3 regions of the Pseudomonas fragariae (ex Marin et al. 2024) genome follow, and region 3 is predicted to be linked to each of the others. Evidence: predicted binding sites of a transcription regulator. Region 3 holds the regulator's gene; each other region holds the start of a gene.
The links. The regulator FliA, encoded in region 3, starts transcription of late flagellar genes. The targets are predictions, from matches to a motif close to CTAAAGTTTNNNNNNNNNNNGCCGNTAA.
Positions count from the first base shown of each region.

Region 1: AC54XV_RS09120 (methyl-accepting chemotaxis protein) is a predicted target of FliA. The motif match lies at 1,971-1,998, and genes of this name have one in related genera.
Region 2: AC54XV_RS12245 (methyl-accepting chemotaxis protein) is a predicted target of FliA. The motif match lies at 1,976-2,003, and genes of this name have one in related genera.

Region 1 is NZ_CM184369.1:2,027,863-2,033,627, forward strand. Features, by position in the region: gene AC54XV_RS09115 (aldo/keto reductase) at 1-156, opposite strand, end outside; gene AC54XV_RS09120 (methyl-accepting chemotaxis protein) at 262-1,893, opposite strand; gene AC54XV_RS09125 (TetR/AcrR family transcriptional regulator) at 2,248-2,856, opposite strand; gene AC54XV_RS09130 (PAS domain-containing hybrid sensor histidine kinase/response regulator) at 2,962-5,765, opposite strand, start outside.
Region 2 is NZ_CM184369.1:2,744,862-2,750,626, forward strand. Features, by position in the region: gene poxB (ubiquinone-dependent pyruvate dehydrogenase) at 49-1,767, shown strand; gene AC54XV_RS12245 (methyl-accepting chemotaxis protein) at 2,138-4,099, shown strand; gene AC54XV_RS12250 (hypothetical protein) at 4,718-5,035, shown strand; gene AC54XV_RS12255 (chalcone isomerase family protein) at 5,240-5,758, shown strand.
Region 3 is NZ_CM184369.1:4,112,881-4,118,645, reverse strand. Features, by position in the region: gene flhA (flagellar biosynthesis protein FlhA) at 1-813, shown strand, start outside; gene flhF (flagellar biosynthesis GTPase FlhF) at 825-2,153, shown strand; gene fleN (flagellar synthesis regulator FleN) at 2,269-3,102, shown strand; gene fliA (RNA polymerase sigma factor FliA) at 3,099-3,839, shown strand; gene AC54XV_RS17670 (chemotaxis response regulator CheY) at 4,096-4,470, shown strand; gene AC54XV_RS17665 (protein phosphatase CheZ) at 4,490-5,275, shown strand; gene AC54XV_RS17660 (chemotaxis protein CheA) at 5,309-5,765, shown strand, end outside.

The DNA.
Region 1 (5,765 bases), 2.1 Mb from region 3:
GTACATCTCGGCGGTGTCGATCAGGGTCAGGCCCTGTTCGATACCGAGGCACAGGCCGGCGATTTCTGCCGAGCGCTGATGCCCTTTTTCACCCATGTGCCAGGTGCCCTGACCCAGCACTGGTACGGTTCTGCCTGCCAGTTCCAGTGTGCGCATGTGACCCCCTGCAATTAAATAAGCAGCTAATGAGCGGTTGAATAAGCAGGTCTCAGGCAACAAGAGGCGCACGAGGTTCCGTGACACCCCAATGACAATGCAGATTTAAACCCGGAACTGCTTCAGCAAGGTGTTCAACTCTTCGCTCAACCCGCGCAGATGCAGACTGGCCGAAGTCGATTGTTCGGCGGCCAGTGCGGTGCTCTGGGACAGTTGCGCGGCCTGGGTGACGTTCTGGTTGATGTCATCCACCACGTGCGTCTGCTGCAGGGTGGCGCTGGCGATCGATGCATTCAGGCTGTTGAGGTTGCGCAGCGCCTGACTGATGGAGGTCAGGCTCTGGCCGGCCTGATTGGCCTGCTCGATGGTCAACTGCGAAGAGCGGCTGCTGTCACCGATCACCTTGACCGCTGCATCGGAATGCTTTTGCAGGCGTTCGATCATTGACTGGATTTCTGCGGTCGATTTCTGCGTGCGCTGGGCCAGCAGACGCACTTCGTCGGCCACTACGGCAAAGCCGCGGCCCTGTTCGCCGGCGCGCGCGGCCTCGATGGCGGCGTTCAGCGCCAGCAGGTTGGTCTGCTCGGCAATCGAACTGATCACTTCCAGTACGCTGCCGATCTGCGTGCTCTCGCTGGCCAGGCTCTGCATCACTTGCACGGCCTGACCGATGGTGCTGGAGAGGTGTTCGATCTGGCGCAGGCTGTTATCGATATTGATTTGACCCTGCTGTGCCTGTGACTCGGCATCGCGCATTTCGCTGGCGGCATGTTCAGCGTTCTTGGCCACGTCCTGCACACCGTAGGTCACTTCGTTGACCGCAGTGGCAACCAGGTCCATCTGTTGCGATTGTTGCTCGCTGCGGCTCTGCGCCTGTTCGGCGTCGCTGCCCAGATCGGTCGAGGCCTGGCCCAGCGCCACGGCCGAGTGCTGCAACTGACCGACGACATTGCGCAGCTTGGCGACAAAGGCATTGAAGTGCGTACCCAGCTCGGTTATTTCATCCTTGCCATGGGTTTCCAGCGTGCGGGTCAGATCGCTCTCGCCACTGGCAATGCTGGCCATCGCACCGACCGCCGCTCTGAGAGGGCGCACGATGCTGCGTACGATCGTGACCAGCAGCAACACCATGATCAGCACGATGCCGGCGATGAACATCCCGGCGTTCCACAGTTGGGTCTTGAACTCCGCCGCTACGTCATCCACGTAAACGCCGGACCCCAGAATCCAGCCCCATGGTTGAAACAGCTGCACGTAGGAGGTCTTTTTCACCGGCTCGCTGGCACCGGGCTTGGGCCAGCGATAATTGACCATCCCGGCACCCTGGGCTTTGACCAGCGTGACCATTTCATTGAACACCGCAAAGCCGTCCGGGTCCTTGATGGTCGATAGATCCTGGCCTTCGAGCTTGGCGTTGGTGGGGTGCATGATCATCACCGGGCGCAGGTCGTTGATCCAGAAGTAGTCGCTCTGGCTGTAACGCAGGCTCTTTATCTCTTTCAAGGCTTGCTGTTGCGCAGCCTCGCGGGTCATGCCGCCGGCGGCTTCAAGCCCTTGATAGAAGGAGAGGATGCCGCTGGCCGTCTGCACCACATGCATGGTTTTCTCGGCCTTGGCCTGATACAGGTCATTATGCAGTTGCCTGAGCAGCGTCGCCGAAAGGACGAAGAGCATCAGTACTGAAACGACAAGAATCAGCCACAGACGGCGGCTGATGGACAAACTGCGCATACTCATGATCGGCATCCCATGCATTATTTTTTTTCTTCTGATGACTCTGATCCGCGCAGCGCGCGATTCAGGGCCTTTCAAGCATCTCGGCGCGTAATGACCAAACATGAGCGGTCGGTCACACTTTTTAGCGGCGTACACGGGTATGGCGAAAGGCTTACAGCAACAGACGCGATTGGCTCTATCGACTGACCCTCAGTGAATGTAGGATCCAATTCAACAGCTGCAGCGAAGGAACGCCGCAGTGATCAGGGAGGATCGACCATTGCCAGGAGGCTACTGACAGGATGTCGGAATGGTCATGTTGCAAAACCACCCGCTTCGGCGGGTTTTTTGCGTCTGCAGGAAAGCAGGGTGGGTTCAGCGGTCCGGCTCGCAGCCTTTGAGCACCAGCCTGAGGATGGTCCGGGTGGCCGCCTCGTAATCGGCATCCTGCAGTTTTGCCTTGCCGGTGACCGTTGCGATCTGCCAGTCGAAATCGGCGTAGGTCTGGGTCGCGGCCCAGATGGTGAACATCAGGTGATGAGGATCGAGCGGGGCGATCTGTCCGCTGTCGATCCAGGCCTGGATGCATTCGATGTTGTGCCGTGCCTGGCCATTGAGCTGTTCGATCTGCTGCGCTGTCAGGTGCGGGGCGCCATGCATGATCTCGCTGGCGAACACTTTCGAGGCGAAGGGCAGATCACGGGAAATCTGGATTTTCGAACGGATATAGCGGCTGAGGACTTCGGCAGGCACGCCTTCGGGGTTGAAGGGCGTCGACGCACGCAGAATGGGCTCGATGATGCTTTCCAGCACCTCGCGATAGAGGTTTTCCTTGGATTTGAAGTAGTAATAGACGTTGGGCTTGGGGACACCGGCTTTGGCCGCGATATCGCTGGTCTTGCTGGCGGCGAAGCCCTTGTCGGCGAATTCCTCGCTGGCAGCGCGCAGGATGAGTTCTTTGTTGCGCTCGCGGATACTGCTCATGACCCGGTTATTCCCTTGCCTGCATGGCGGTCGCGCATGTTAGCACCGGGTTTGCGCAGCGCTCAATGTTGACGGCCCGGGGCAGGGTTGCACCGGGCCGTTTACTCAGGCACCCATCAGTTCCTGGACTCTGGCGGCCAACGCTTCAATCGCAAACGGCTTGGTCAGTACGCGCATTCCTGGCCCGAGCTGTTCGTCACCGATGGCGGCGTTTTCCGCGTAGCCGGTGATGAACAGGGTTTTCAGATGCGGGCGGACCTCGCGTCCGGCATCGGCCATTTGTCGTCCGTTCATGCCGCCCGGCAAACCCACGTCAGTGATGAGCAGGTCGATATGCACATCCGAACGCAGCAGCTTGAGGCCAGCCAGGCTGTCGGCGGCTTCGATCAGCGTATAGCCCAGGTCGCCGAGGGCGTCGGTGAGCAGCATGCGCACCGTGGGTTCGTCGTCCACGATCAGGATGGTTTCCCCGGACTGGGTGAACTCGAACGGTGCCTTGTGCACATCGCCTTCGTCTCTGGCCGCAGTGCCGTCGTAGCGAGGCAGGTACAGGGATATCGCGGTTCCCTTGCCGACCTCTGACTGAATACGCACCCGTCCGCCAGACTGATTGGCGAACCCGTAAATCATCGACAGACCCAGCCCGGTGCCCTGGCCAATGGGTTTGGTGGTGAAGAACGGGTCGAATGCCTTGGCGATGACATCAGGCGTCATGCCGGTACCGGTATCGGTGACGCACAGCGACAGATAATGGCCCTCAGGCATATCGTGTGCGCGTGCCACATCGCCGTCTATCCAGCGGTTGCTCGCCTCGATGGTGATGCGTCCGCCGTCCGGCATGGCATCGCGGGCGTTGATGCACAGGTTCAGCAGCGCGTTTTCCAGCTGGCTGGCGTCGACCAGTGTCGGCCACAGCCCCGTGGCACCCAGGGTCTCGACCACGATGCTGGGGCCGACGGTGCGCTGGATCAGGTCGGTCATGCCTTTCATCAGCCTGTTCACGTCAGTCGGCTGCGGGTCCAGGGTCTGGCGTCGAGAGAAGGCCAGCAGCCGGTGCGTCAGAGCCGCGGCACGTTTGGCCGCGCCCTGGGCCGTCACGATGTACTTGTCGACCTCGCCCCAGCGCCCTTGCTCGATCCGGGTGCCCATCAGTTCCAGAGCCCCGGAAATGCCTGCCAGCAGGTTGTTGAAGTCGTGGGCGAGGCCACCGGTCAGTTGCCCGACCGCTTCCATTTTCTGCGACTGGCGCAGCTTCTCTTCGGCCTGCATGAGCTCGGTGGTGCGCGCTGCCACGCGTTGCTCAAGCGTGTCGTTGAGGGCACGCAGCGCGGCAGTGGCACGGTCGCGTTCTGCCGCCACGGCGCGTCGTTCGTCAACGTTGATGAGCACGCCGGGAAAGCTCAATGGTGTGCCATCCTCGGCCCGATCGACCCGGCCGTTGGCTTCGATCCAGTAGTAGATGCCATCAGTACGACGAACGCGGTACTGGTGGGCGTAAACACGCCCGTTGGTGATGACCGCATTGATCGCAGTGATCAGGCCTTGCTTGTCTTCCGGGTGAACAGTGGCAATGACTTGCTCCAGACTCAGGCCTTCACGGCCCAGCGCGGGGTCCAGACCGAAGGCCTTGGCGAAGGCTTCGTCGACGGTAAAGCGATCGGTCGGCAAGTCCCAGTGCCAGGTGCCGATGATTGCACCGGCGGCCAGGGCGAGCTGAACGCGGTCGATGTTTTCGCGTGCGACGGCCTCGCTGGTGCGCAAGCGCTCCTCGGCATCGCGTCGCGCCGTCACATCGCTGAAGATCACCGCAATCTGCCGATCAGCCGGTTCACCGACACGCACCGCCTTGACTTCGAACCAGCGCTCGAACGCCTTGGCATAGTTCTCGAAGCTGGCAGGCTCGCCGGTTTTGGCGACGTTGCCATAGGCTTCGAACCAGAACCGCTCCAGGTCCGGCGCGAACTCGGTCACCCACTTGCCGCGCAAATCGACACCGGCCTGACGTTCAAAGGCAGGGTTGGCCTCGATGAAGCGGTAGTCCACCGGGCTGTCATCGGCATCGAACCTGACCTGAATGATGGCGAATGCGGCTTCGATGGTCTCCAGCATGGCCCTCGAGCGCTCTTCGCTCTGGCGCAGCGCGGTCTCGGCCTTGCGCATCTGCGACATGTCGAGCATTGCGCCGATCATGCGCACCGCCTGGCCGTCGATATCGCGTATCACATGACCGCGGTCCAGTACGTCGGCATAGGACCCGTCCAGACGACGAAAGCGGTATTCGTCTGTCCAGGCAGTGCCATTGCCGTCGATCACGGCATGAATGGAGTTGTATACGCGGGTGCGGTCGTCGGGATGGATCTGGCCCATCCACCAGTCACCGGACTTGTCCAGGGTTGCCAGCGGGTGGCCGTAAGCCTCTTCCAGCGCGTCGTTCCAGAGCACCAGATTGGTTGCAAAGTCCCAGTCCCAGATCGAGTCATTGGTCGCCTTGGCGGCCAGCCGGTAACGTTCCTGGGCTTCTTCGGTCGCGCGGCCGGCCAGATGCTCGCGGGTACGGTCGCGCAGGATTTTCACGAAACCGAGGTGGGTATTGTTCTCATCGTAGAGCGGCATCATCTCGCCTGATGCCCAGAACAGCTCACCGTCCTTGCGCAGGTGCCAGCGCTCGTCCGACGCCCGGCCTACGCTCAGCGCAAGCTGCATTTCATGTTCGACCCGGTTGCTGGCCAGGTCTTCGGGCGTAAAGAAACGCTTGGCGCTCTGACCGACCATCTCTTCCTGGGTCCAGCCCAGAACCTGCTCTGCGCCCGGGTTCCAGTCGGTGATGATGCCGTTGCCATCGGTCAGGATCATGGCGAAATCCATCGCGCTGTCAAAGACTGCGCGCTGGCGTGCCGCCCGGGCGACGG
Region 2 (5,765 bases), 1.4 Mb from region 3:
CGCGCGTTTTACCGAATTCATTATCATTGCCTCGACAAGGAACCCCGCATGTCCAAGACCATTGCCGACCATCTCGCGCAAACCCTCGCAGCGGCAGGTGTTTCGCACATCTGGGGGGTGTCCGGTGACAGCCTCAACGGCCTGACCGACAGCCTGGAACGCACCGATTCGATTCGCTGGATGCACACCCGTCATGAAGAAGTCGCAGCCTTTGCTGCCGGTGCCCAGGCCGCGTCCAGCGGCAAGCTGGCGGTCTGCGCCGGCAGCTGCGGGCCGGGCAACCTGCACCTGATCAACGGCCTGTATGACTGCCACCGCAACCGTGTACCGGTACTGGCAATTGCTGCGCATATTCCGTCCTCGGAAATCGGTCTGGATTACTTTCAGGAAACCCATCCGCAAGAGCTGTTCAAGGAGTGCAGCCACTTCGTCGAGCTGGTCAGCAACCCCGAGCAGTTCCCGCGTGTGCTGGAACGTGCCATGCGTGCCGCGATCAGCCAGAAAGGTGTGGCGGTGATTGTTTTGCCGGGCGACGTGGCGCTCAGCGACGCGCCGGATGTCGCGGCAAAATGGATCGAGGCTACAGCGCCCAAGGTCGTGCCTGCCGAAAACGATCTGCAGTCGATGGCCGACATGCTCAACGCTTCCAAAGCCGTCACGCTGCTGTGCGGTGCGGGTTGCGAGGGTGCCCACGAGCAGCTTCTGGCATTGGCGGATACGCTGGGCGCGCCAATCGTTCACGCATTGCGCGGCAAGCAGCACGTCGAGTACGACAACCCGTTCGACGTCGGCATGACCGGCCTGATCGGTTTCAGCTCCGGCTACCACGCCATGCTGTCCTGCGACACACTGGTGATTCTGGGCAGCAGCTTTCCGTACCGGAATTTCTACCCTGAAAAAGCCGATATCATCCAGATAGACCTCGATCCGACTCAGATCGGTCGCCGTACGCCGGTGGCGCTGGGTCTGGTTGGTGGGGTACGGGAAACACTTGAAGCGCTTCAGCCAAAACTGAAGCCGCATACCGATCGCCGTTTCCTCGACAAGGCCCTGAAGCATTACGCCAAGGCCCGGGAAGAACTGGACGAGCTGGCCACTCCGACGCCAGATGGCGCGCCGATTCACCCGCAGTACCTCACTCGACTGGTCGACGAGCAGGCGGATGCCGATGCGATCTTTACCGTCGACGTCGGTACGCCGACGCTGTGGGCTGCGCGCTATCTGCACATGAACGGCAAGCGCAGTCTGCTCGGCTCGTTCAACCACGGCTCGATGGCCAATGCCTTGCCGCAAGCTCTGGGGGCCAAGGCTGAACACCCGGATCGTCAGGTCATCGCCCTGTGTGGCGACGGTGGCCTGTCGATGTTGCTGGGCGACCTGCTAAGCATTCGTCAGCTGAACCTGCCTATCAAGATGGTGGTGTTCAACAACAGCTCGCTGGGCTTTGTCGACATGGAAATGAAAGCCAGTGGTTATGTGCCGCACGGCACTGATCTGCATGAAACCAACTTCGCCGGTATTGCCCTGGGCGCAGGCATTCTGGGCCTGCGTGTCGAGAACGCCGAAGAGCTGCCCGCCGCCTTGCGCAAGGCGTTCGATCATCCCGGTCCAGTGCTGATCGACGTTGTCACCGCCAAGCAGGAGCTGGGCATTCCACCGAAAATCAAGCTGGCCCAGGCCAAGGGCTTCAGCCTGTACATGATGCGCGCGATCATGAGCGGACGCGGCAGTGAAGTGCTGGAGCTAGCGAAAACCAACCTGCGTTAATACATTATAAAAACGTATGGGATGAATAGAAAAAGTTGCAACTTCTATCCACCGAGATTGTCGTCGCTGTTACAGGTGATACGCTCGGTGTCTTTATATTTCCCTTCTCATCATGACCGCCCAAGGCGGTCATTTCTTTGTGGATCCAAACTTCGCTCACTCTGTGCTTATTGAGTTCGCTATTTGAACTAACAAATTCAAATAGTGGGTAAAGCTTCCCGGCAGACAGCCGAGACAGTGATACGGGAGCAAGACCGGCTACGGCAGGCTGATTACCGAACAGTCCCTGGCGACAAAAAAACGTCGACGCTACAGAACGTTACGCCCTGGATATTCTTTATAGAAAAGTCTGCATGTCATGAGGTCTGCAATGCTTAGAAATGCTCCTTTGAGTATGAAACTGCTGCTTATTTTAATATTCCCCTTATTGGGCTTCCTGGCCTTCGCAGGCCTGTTCGTTGCTGACAAAAGCGAAAATCTCGGTGATATGAGGCGCGCGGTGACAGCCACCGCGGTTGCACAGAAACTGAGTAACGTGGTCACCACCATTCAGCGTGAGCGCGGCGCCAGCGGCGTGTTTCTGGGCAGCGGCGGCAAGTCCATGCAGGACAAGCTGAAGGCCTTTCGTCAGGAAACCGACAAGGCGATAAGCGAGATGCGCACCCAGTCGACCGACGGTATTCCCAGCCCCGACAAAGTCTACCGCGCACTGGATGACCTGACCGCGCTGCGCCTCAAGATCGATACGCTGGGGATCAACAACACCGAGTCCTCTACGCGGTTCACCGACGTTATCAAAACACTCGTCGGGTTCTCCTATTCGCTGGAAGCGAGTATCGAAGATCCGGAAATACTGCGTGGCCTGAGTTCGCTCAACCAGTTCGTGGATATGAAGGAGCGTGCCGGTCGCGAGCGCGTACTGCTCGTTCAGGCGTTCAACCAGAACCGCTTTGATGCGCCACTGTTATCGCGCTTCAGTCGTAACCTCGGAGAGTTCTCCGGCTACCTCGAAGCCTTTCAACGCTGGTCCCCTGAAGTATTCAAGACCAAACTCAATGATGTCATGCAGCAGCCGGGCTCGCTGGAAGTGGCCCGCTTGCAACGTCTGGGCTTCGATACCCCGATGGGTGATCCGCTCAACGTCAAGCCGGAAGACTGGTTCAACCTTTCCACCGCACGTATCGACATGATGGCCAATGTAGAAGCAGAGCTTGGCCAGAACGTCGTCGGCCTGGCAACGGATGCGCGCAGCTCCGCTCAAAGCAGCCTGTACGTGGCGGTTGCCATCGTTGTCCTGATGCTGATCGTGGTGCTGTGGCTGGCGTCGGTGATCATCCGCAACATCAAGGTTGCGGTTGTCGATGTGAACCGCACGCTGATGGCACTTTCCACTCGCGACCTGACCGCGCGGACCCGCTATATCGGCAAGGATGAGTTTGGCGAGATCTCACGCAATCTTGACAACATGGCGCATCAGATCAGTGAGGTTATCAGCGAAATCGGCAGCGCCACGGCGCAGGTTGCCACCGCTGCCGAACAGTCTTCCGCAGTGGCGTTGCAAACCAATCAGAACGTGGCGCAACAACGCCAGGGCACTGATCAGGTCGCCACTGCCATCAGCGAGATGAGCGCCACGGTCAAGGATGTAGCACGCAGCACCACCGACGCGGCCGAGATGTCGCAGCGCGTCAACAGCAGCACCGTGCAGGGCAAGACCGAAATCGACAACACCATCGGCCTGATACAGGAGCTCTCGGTGCAGGCTGAAGAGACTTCTCGGATCATTGACGAGCTCAAGGGCGAGAGCAACTCGATCTCCTCGGTGCTTGATGTCATCCGTGGCGTCGCCGACCAGACCAACCTGCTGGCGCTCAATGCAGCCATCGAGGCTGCACGTGCCGGCGAGCAGGGGCGTGGTTTCGCGGTGGTGGCCGACGAAGTACGCAATCTGGCCAAGAAGACTCAGGACTCTACCGTCAGCATCCAGAAAATGATCGCCAACCTGCAGTCCGGCTCGGAACGCGCTGCCGCGTCGATGCAGGAAACCCTGGGCAAGGCGCAGGAGGGTGCCAGCAACGTCGTGCGCGCTGGCGAACTGCTGGAAGAAATCGCCGAAGGCATCGCGACCATCAGCGACCGCAACATCCAGGTCGCTTCGGCCGCTGAAGAACAAAGCCTGGTGGCCGAAGAGATCCACCGCAACGTCGACGACATCAACTCGCTGGTCATCCAGGTCAGTGCCGGTGCCGAGCAGACTGCCGTCACCAGTCGCGAACTCGCGCGTCTGGCGGAGCACCAGCAGGGGTTGGTCGGTCGCTTCAAGGTGAGCTGACAGCAAGCTGTTTGTGTATTGTGAAAAGGCCTGGAAGCGAAAGTTTTCAGGCCTTTTTGTTGGTCTGCGGATACTGTCGTGCCGCGGTCTCTGATCACCATCGATAGTCCGTCAGCCATGACCCTTCAGTCACCTTTTCACGTAACCCCACGTCCCGCTTACGATTATGTAGTGACTAAAAATAATCACTACATAATCGTTGACGCACTCCATTTGCCCTTGCATTATGCAGCTGTCTCCCTGATCGGGAGCGCTGCAAAAGGTGTGATGAACAGGCTCGGCAAGCCGTCGAGATGTTCCCGGATGTAGGCTGCCCACAAGGCAGATTGATGGAGCTGAACTGGCATTTGTCGTCGATAAGGGCGAGAAGCTGGCGAAATGTCCTCATGATGCTTGTAACGGATCGATTGCCGATCCTGGGCCGGGTCTTTGGGTTTCGTGACTTCTTCTCTCTACGCTGATGCCGCTGTGTAGCGGCTCTTCATCAAGGCTACCTGCATGTCCTTGAGGGCTGGAACGGTATTCAACGCACACTCAATCGTGTTGCGTTGCTGAAGTTCTGGCGCATGAACTTGATGTATCAATTATTGAACAGTCTATGAGCGAAGGGGCATCAACATGAATATCAACACACAACCGACTATTGATGAACTGGCTCGTCTGTTTGCTGCGTGCAAAGACACGCTGGATAACCATATCGCCTGGGTTGCCGAGTCGGGTGAAGTGCGCGTCGACGCCATGTCGCCGTTCACGCAAGAGCACGAGTTTCGTGATGCGCACCCGCAACTGCGCGCATCCCTGAAGATGTTCCGTCGTGGCCAGGGTTATGTCGGCAAGAAAGCCGCTGCCGATCGTGCCTACATGGAGAATACGCTGCAGGCGTTGAAAGGTGAGTGGCAGAAGACTCGTCGGCAGGCGCATTCGCAGGTTGCCTGAGCAGGTCATCGCATGTCTTGAAGCCTGTTTCCGACCGCGATCGGGAACAGGCTTTTTGGTTTTCGGCATCGAGAGGGCGAAGACCTTATCGGTTGTACAAAGTGATTTTGCTGGTATAGATTCCGGGAGTGAGTCAGTGCATCTGACTCGTCTCATTCCCAGCCTGCCATTGAAGTCGTGGCAGTGCCTATACAGAGGTTACCGATGCGTGCGCCACGATGGTTATGGTTGGTGATGTTGCTCAGCGCCGGGGCTTCGGCGGACTGGCGCGAGGCATTGCCCAATGCTCAGGTCGTCGGCGGCGGAGACCTTAGTCTGTTCGGCTTTCGTGTCTATACCGCCAGGTTGCTCAGCCCGGTCAAACCTTTCGTGGCAGACGCGCCACTGGCACTTGAACTGACTTACCATCGCGACATTGACCGGGAAGATCTGGTCGATGCCAGTATCGATGAGATCAAACGTATTTCCGGCTCGAAGGTGACCGAACAGCAACTGACTGAATGGCGTCAGCAGATGAACCAGTCATTTGTCGACGTCCAGCCCGGCATGAAGATTACCGGCGTCTACCTGCCTGGCCGCGAAGCGCGTTTTTATGTTGGCGACAAGCTCCAGCATGTGGTGCCCGACAGCCAGTTCGCCAAGGCTTTCTTTTCCATCTGGCTTGACCCGAAAACCCGTAACCCTGAACTTCGCGAGCAGTTGCTCGGCAGTACCGGCTCATGACCCATCA
Region 3 (5,765 bases):
GAGATCTACCCGGATCGCGAACTGGCGATCAACCCCGGTCAAGTGTTCGGCACCCTGAACGGCATTACCGCCAGAGACCCGGCGTTTGGTCTGGAAGCCGTGTGGATCGAAATCAGCCAGCGCAGTCAGGCGCAGTCACTGGGTTACACCGTGGTCGATGCCAGTACGGTAGTGGCAACCCACCTGAACCAGATTCTCTACAAACATTCGCATGAGCTGATCGGCCACGAGGAAGTCCAGCAATTGATGCAATTGCTGGCCAAAAGCTCGCCCAAGCTGGCTGAAGAGCTGGTACCGGGCGTGCTGTCGCTGTCCTCGCTGCTCAACGTGCTGCAGGCGCTGCTGGCTGAACACGTACCTGTGCGGGATATTCGCAGCATTGCAGAGGCTATCGCCAACAACGCCGGGAAGAGTCAAGATACCGCCGCTTTGGTGGCCGCAGTGCGCGTGGGTCTGAGCCGCGCAATCGTCCAAAGCATTGTAGGCGTTGAGCCGGAGCTGCCTGTTATCACTCTGGAGCCAAGGTTGGAACAGATATTGCTCAATAGTTTGCAGAAGGCTGGTCAGGGTCAGGAAGAAGGCGTTCTTCTTGAGCCAAGCATGGCTGAGAAGCTCCAGCGTTCGTTGATCGAGGCCGCCCAGCGTCAGGAGATGCAAGGGTTGCCGGTAATTCTTCTGGTAGCAGGGCCTGTCCGGGCGATGCTGTCACGATTTGGACGATTGGCTGTACCGAACATGCATGTTCTGGCGTATCAGGAAATTCCGGACAACAAGCAAGTAACCATCGTAGCGACTGTCGGGCCAAACGGCTGAGGTAGTGAGTCATGCAAGTTAAGCGATTTTTCGCCGCCGATATGCGTCAAGCCATGAAGCTGGTTCGCGATGAGCTGGGCGCTGAAGCGGCCATCATCGGTAACCGGCGCATTGCCGGTGGCGTAGAGCTGACTGCCGCTCTGGATTACAAGCTGTCCGCCCTGGCACCGCGTGTGCCGAACATGGAGCTGGAAGACGAGTTGCGCAAGACTCAGTCGCGTATCGTTTCCGCCCAGGCCGAATTGAACAACCGCAGCGACAGCGATGCATCGATCAACCTGCAGCTGTTTTCCGGCAAGCCGGGCAACCCTGCCGAGACGCACATCGAGCCGACACTCGAAGAGCCGCCGCGTCCATTCGCGTATGCACCGCCACAGGCCGCCGAGCCTGCCATTGGCCAGCGCGCCTATGACTCGATGCGCTCCGAATTGAACGGCCTGCGTGAGCTGCTGGAAGTCCAGCTCGGCTCGCTGGCCTGGAACCAGCTGCAGGGCACTCGTCCGCAGCAGGCCAACCTGTGGCGACGCCTGCAACGTGTCGGCCTGTCCGGCCCGCTGTCACGCGACCTGCTGTCGATGATTCCGGAGATCGACGAGCCTCGTCAGGCCTGGCGCATGCTGCTGGCGCACCTGGCCCGCATGATCGCCGTCCCTGAAGTCGAGCCGCTCGAAGAGGGCGGCGTGATTGCAATGGTCGGTCCTGCCGGCATGGGCAAGACCACCACGCTGGCCAAACTGGCAGCACGTTACGTGTTGAAGTACGGCCCGCAGAATATCGCACTGGTCAGCATGGACAGTTTCCGCATCGGCGCGCAGGAGCAGCTCAAGACCCTTGGGCGCATCCTCAACGTACCGGTCACCCATATCGATCCTGGCCAGTCTCTGGTTCAGGCGCTGGAACCGCTGCTGCGCAAGCGCGTGGTGCTGATTGACACCGCCGGCCTGCAGGCCAGTGATCCTGCGCTGCGCATGCAGCTGGAAAGCCTCGCGGGTCGTGGCATCAAGTCGCGCAACTATCTGGTACTGGCAACCACCAGCCAGAAGCAGGTGCTGACAGCCGCGTATCACAGTTACAAACGTTGTGGCCTGGCCGGATGCATTCTGACCAAGCTTGATGAAACAGCCAGCCTCGGTGAAGTCCTGAGCCTGGCGATCAGTCACGAATTACCTGTGGCCTACCTCACGGACGGACCACGCATTCCTGATGACCTGCATACCCCGCGTCGTCATCAACTGGTAAGCCGCGCGGTGAGTGTGCAAATGCAGGATGAGCCTAGTGAAGAAGCAATGGCTGATATGTTTGCTGACCTCTATCACACCCCTGGCAAGAGAGTGGGTTAAGTGATGGATATTATTGGAATGTCCCTGCGTCAACGGTCTGCCATGCGGTGTTCATTTGCGCACGTGCAGCCCTCGATGTGGTTTCGGTCTACGCAAGACAAGGTAAAGAAATAACATGGGCAGCATGCATCCCGTACAGGTTATCGCGGTGACCGGTGGCAAAGGTGGCGTCGGTAAGACTAACGTGTCAGTGAACCTTTCACTGGCCCTCGCCGAGCTCGGCCGTCGCGTCATGCTGCTGGACGCCGATCTGGGTCTGGCCAATGTCGACGTGCTGCTTGGGTTGACGCCCAAGCGCACGCTTGCCGATGTCATCGAGGGGCGTTGTGAGTTGCGCGACGTGCTGTTGCAGGGGCCGGGCGGGGTTCGGATCGTACCCGCTGCGTCCGGCACCCAGAGCATGGTGCATCTGTCGCCCGCTCAGCATGCCGGCCTGATCCAGGCGTTCAGCGAGATTGGCGACAACCTCGATGTGTTGGTGATCGACACAGCCGCCGGTATCGGCGAGTCGGTGGTCAGCTTCGTGCGCGCCGCTCAGGAAGTGCTGCTGGTGGTGTGCGACGAGCCCACGTCGATCACCGATGCCTACGCCCTGATCAAACTGCTCAACCGCGATTACGGCATGAACCGCTTCCGGGTGCTGGCCAACATGGCACAGAGCCCGCAGGAAGGGCGCAACCTGTTCGCCAAACTGACCAAAGTGACGGATCGTTTTCTCGATGTTGCGCTGCAGTATGTAGGTGCCGTGCCGTACGACGAATGCGTACGCAAGGCTGTACAGAAACAGCGCGCCGTTTACGAAGCATTCCCGCGTTCCAAATGTGCACTGGCCTTCAAGGCCATTGCCCAGAAGGTTGATACCTGGCCGTTGCCAGCCAACCCGCGGGGTCATCTCGAGTTCTTCGTTGAGCGACTCGTTCACCAGACCAGTGCAGGGCCTGTGCAATGACTGCGAGCGGCTACCAGATGTACAGCAAGACTTCCCGTAATTCACAATACGAGTTGATCGAGCGCTATGCGCCCTTGGTCAAGCGTATCGCTTATCATCTGCTGGCGCGCTTGCCGGCCAGCGTGCAGGTCGAGGATCTGATCCAGGCCGGCATGATCGGCCTGCTTGAAGTCTCCACCAAGTATGATTCCACCAAGGGTGCGAGTTTCGAGACCTATGCCGGCATCCGCATCCGTGGTGCGATGCTCGATGAAGTGCGCAAGGGGGACTGGGCGCCACGCTCGGTACACCGCAATACGCGCATGGTGAGTGACGCAATTCGGGCAATTGAAGCTAAAACCGGCCGTGACGCTAAAGATCACGAGGTTGCGGCCGAACTCCAGTTAAGTCTCGATGATTACTACGGGATTTTGAACGATACCTTGGGCAGCCGCCTCTTCAGTTTCGACGACCTGCTGCAGGACGGCGATCATGAAGGGCTGCACGAGGATGGCGCAAGCGGTTCGCTTGAGCCGTCGCGCGACCTGGAAGACGAGCGCTTCCAGGCTGCGTTGGCCGATGCAATTGCCAATCTGCCAGAGCGTGAGCGTCTGGTGTTGGCGCTGTACTACGACGAAGAGCTGAACCTCAAGGAAATCGGAGAGGTTCTGGGGGTCAGCGAATCTCGGGTCAGTCAGTTACACAGCCAGTGCGCAGCTCGTTTGCGAGGGCGTTTGGGGGAGTGGCGAGCGCGTTGACAGGCAATGTGCGGTCTATGGCCGCGCGTTGACTGCAAGCCGGCTGTGCAGAGCGTTACGTGGTAACAGGATGGACCCGTCAGAAGCCTGTCAGGCATTGCCTTGATGGGCTTGTTTCTCAGGTCTTTGCCTGTTGTTGTGCCAAGCCCGTCGTCGTTTCGTACAGCCGGGGGTGTGCTGTGCCAGTATTGAGTGAACAGCGTGTTCAGGTGCTGAACGCGTTAAAGACTGCTTGGAGGTCGAATTGGACAAGAACATGAAAATCCTCATCGTTGATGACTTCTCAACGATGCGGCGGATCATCAAGAACCTTTTGCGTGATCTGGGGTTTACCAACACATCGGAAGCGGATGATGGTCTGACCGCATTGCCGATGCTGCAGAGCGGTGCCTTTGACTTTCTGGTGACGGACTGGAACATGCCTGGCATGTCCGGTATCGATCTGCTGCGCGAAGTCCGCAAGGACGAACGCCTCAAGAGCCTTCCCGTGCTGATGGTCACTGCCGAAGCCAAGCGTGAGCAGATCATTGAAGCTGCCCAGGCTGGGGTGAACGGTTATGTAGTCAAGCCATTCACTGCCCAAGCCCTGAAAGACAAGATCGACAAGATCTTTGAACGCGTCAATAGCTGATGCAAGCCGCGAGGGCGCTATGGATAACAATGATTCGATGGCCGACTTTGAGTCGACCTTAAAAAGACACGCGCAGGAACTTGTCACCAGCCTTGAAAAGGGTCGTTTCGGTGACGCTGTGCAACTGATCCACGAACTCAATCAGACACGCGACCGCGGCCTTTATCAGGAAGTGGGCAAGCTGACTCGTGAGCTGCACAGTGCAATCGTAAACTTTCACATTGATCCGCACATGCCTCAAGCCGAGGAAGTGTCGCAGATCACGGATGCTACCGAACGCCTGTCGTATGTGGTGAGGCTGACCGAGAATGCGGCCAACCGCACCATGGACCTGGTGGAGGAGAGTACGCCGGTCATGAACGGCCTGAGTTCCGACGCCAAGGCGTTGAGCGACGACTGGGGACGTTTCATGCGCCGCGAAATCGGTGCCGAAGAGTTCCGCGAGCTGGCCAAGCGGGTCGATGGTTTTCTGACGCGTACCGAGAAGGAAACCCATCAGGTTTCCGCACATCTGAATGACATTCTGCTCGCCCAGGATTACCAGGACCTTACCGGTCAGGTCATCAAGCGTGTGACGCAACTGGTCACTGAAGTCGAGAGCAATCTGCTCAAACTGGTGCTCATGGCCAGTCATGTCGATCGCTTCGCAGGCATCGAACATGACGAACAATCCATCCTCGATGAAAAAGATCCTAAAAAACATCTCGCGCAGGGTGAAGGTCCGCAGATTCATGCCGATAAACGTGAAGACGTCGTATCCGGACAGGATGATGTAGACGATCTGCTATCGAGCCTCGGCTTCTAAGGTCTGTTGACGGTTAATTTTAGGGAGCACCCCATGAGCTTCGGCGCCGATGAAGAAATCCTTCAGGATTTTCTGGTAGAGGCCGGCGAAATTCTGGAGCAGTTGTCAGAGCAATTGGTCGAGCTGGAAAGCCGACCGGATGATGCTGACCTGCTCAATGCAATTTTTCGCGGTTTTCACACTGTAAAAGGGGGCGCCGGCTTCCTCCAGCTCCATGAGCTGGTGGAGTGCTGCCACATCGCCGAAAACGTGTTCGACATCCTGCGCAAGGGTGAACGTCGCGTTGATTCCGAACTGATGGACGTGGTCCTGGAAGCACTGGACACCGTCAACAGCATGTTTGGTCAGGTACGTGAACGGACTGACGTAACCCCGGCGACGCCAGAACTGCTGGCCGCACTTGCGCGGCTGGCCGAGCCACAATCCGCCGACGAGGCCGTTGCCCCTGAGCCGGAGCCGGTGGTTGAAGTACAGGCTGCTGCTCCGGTTG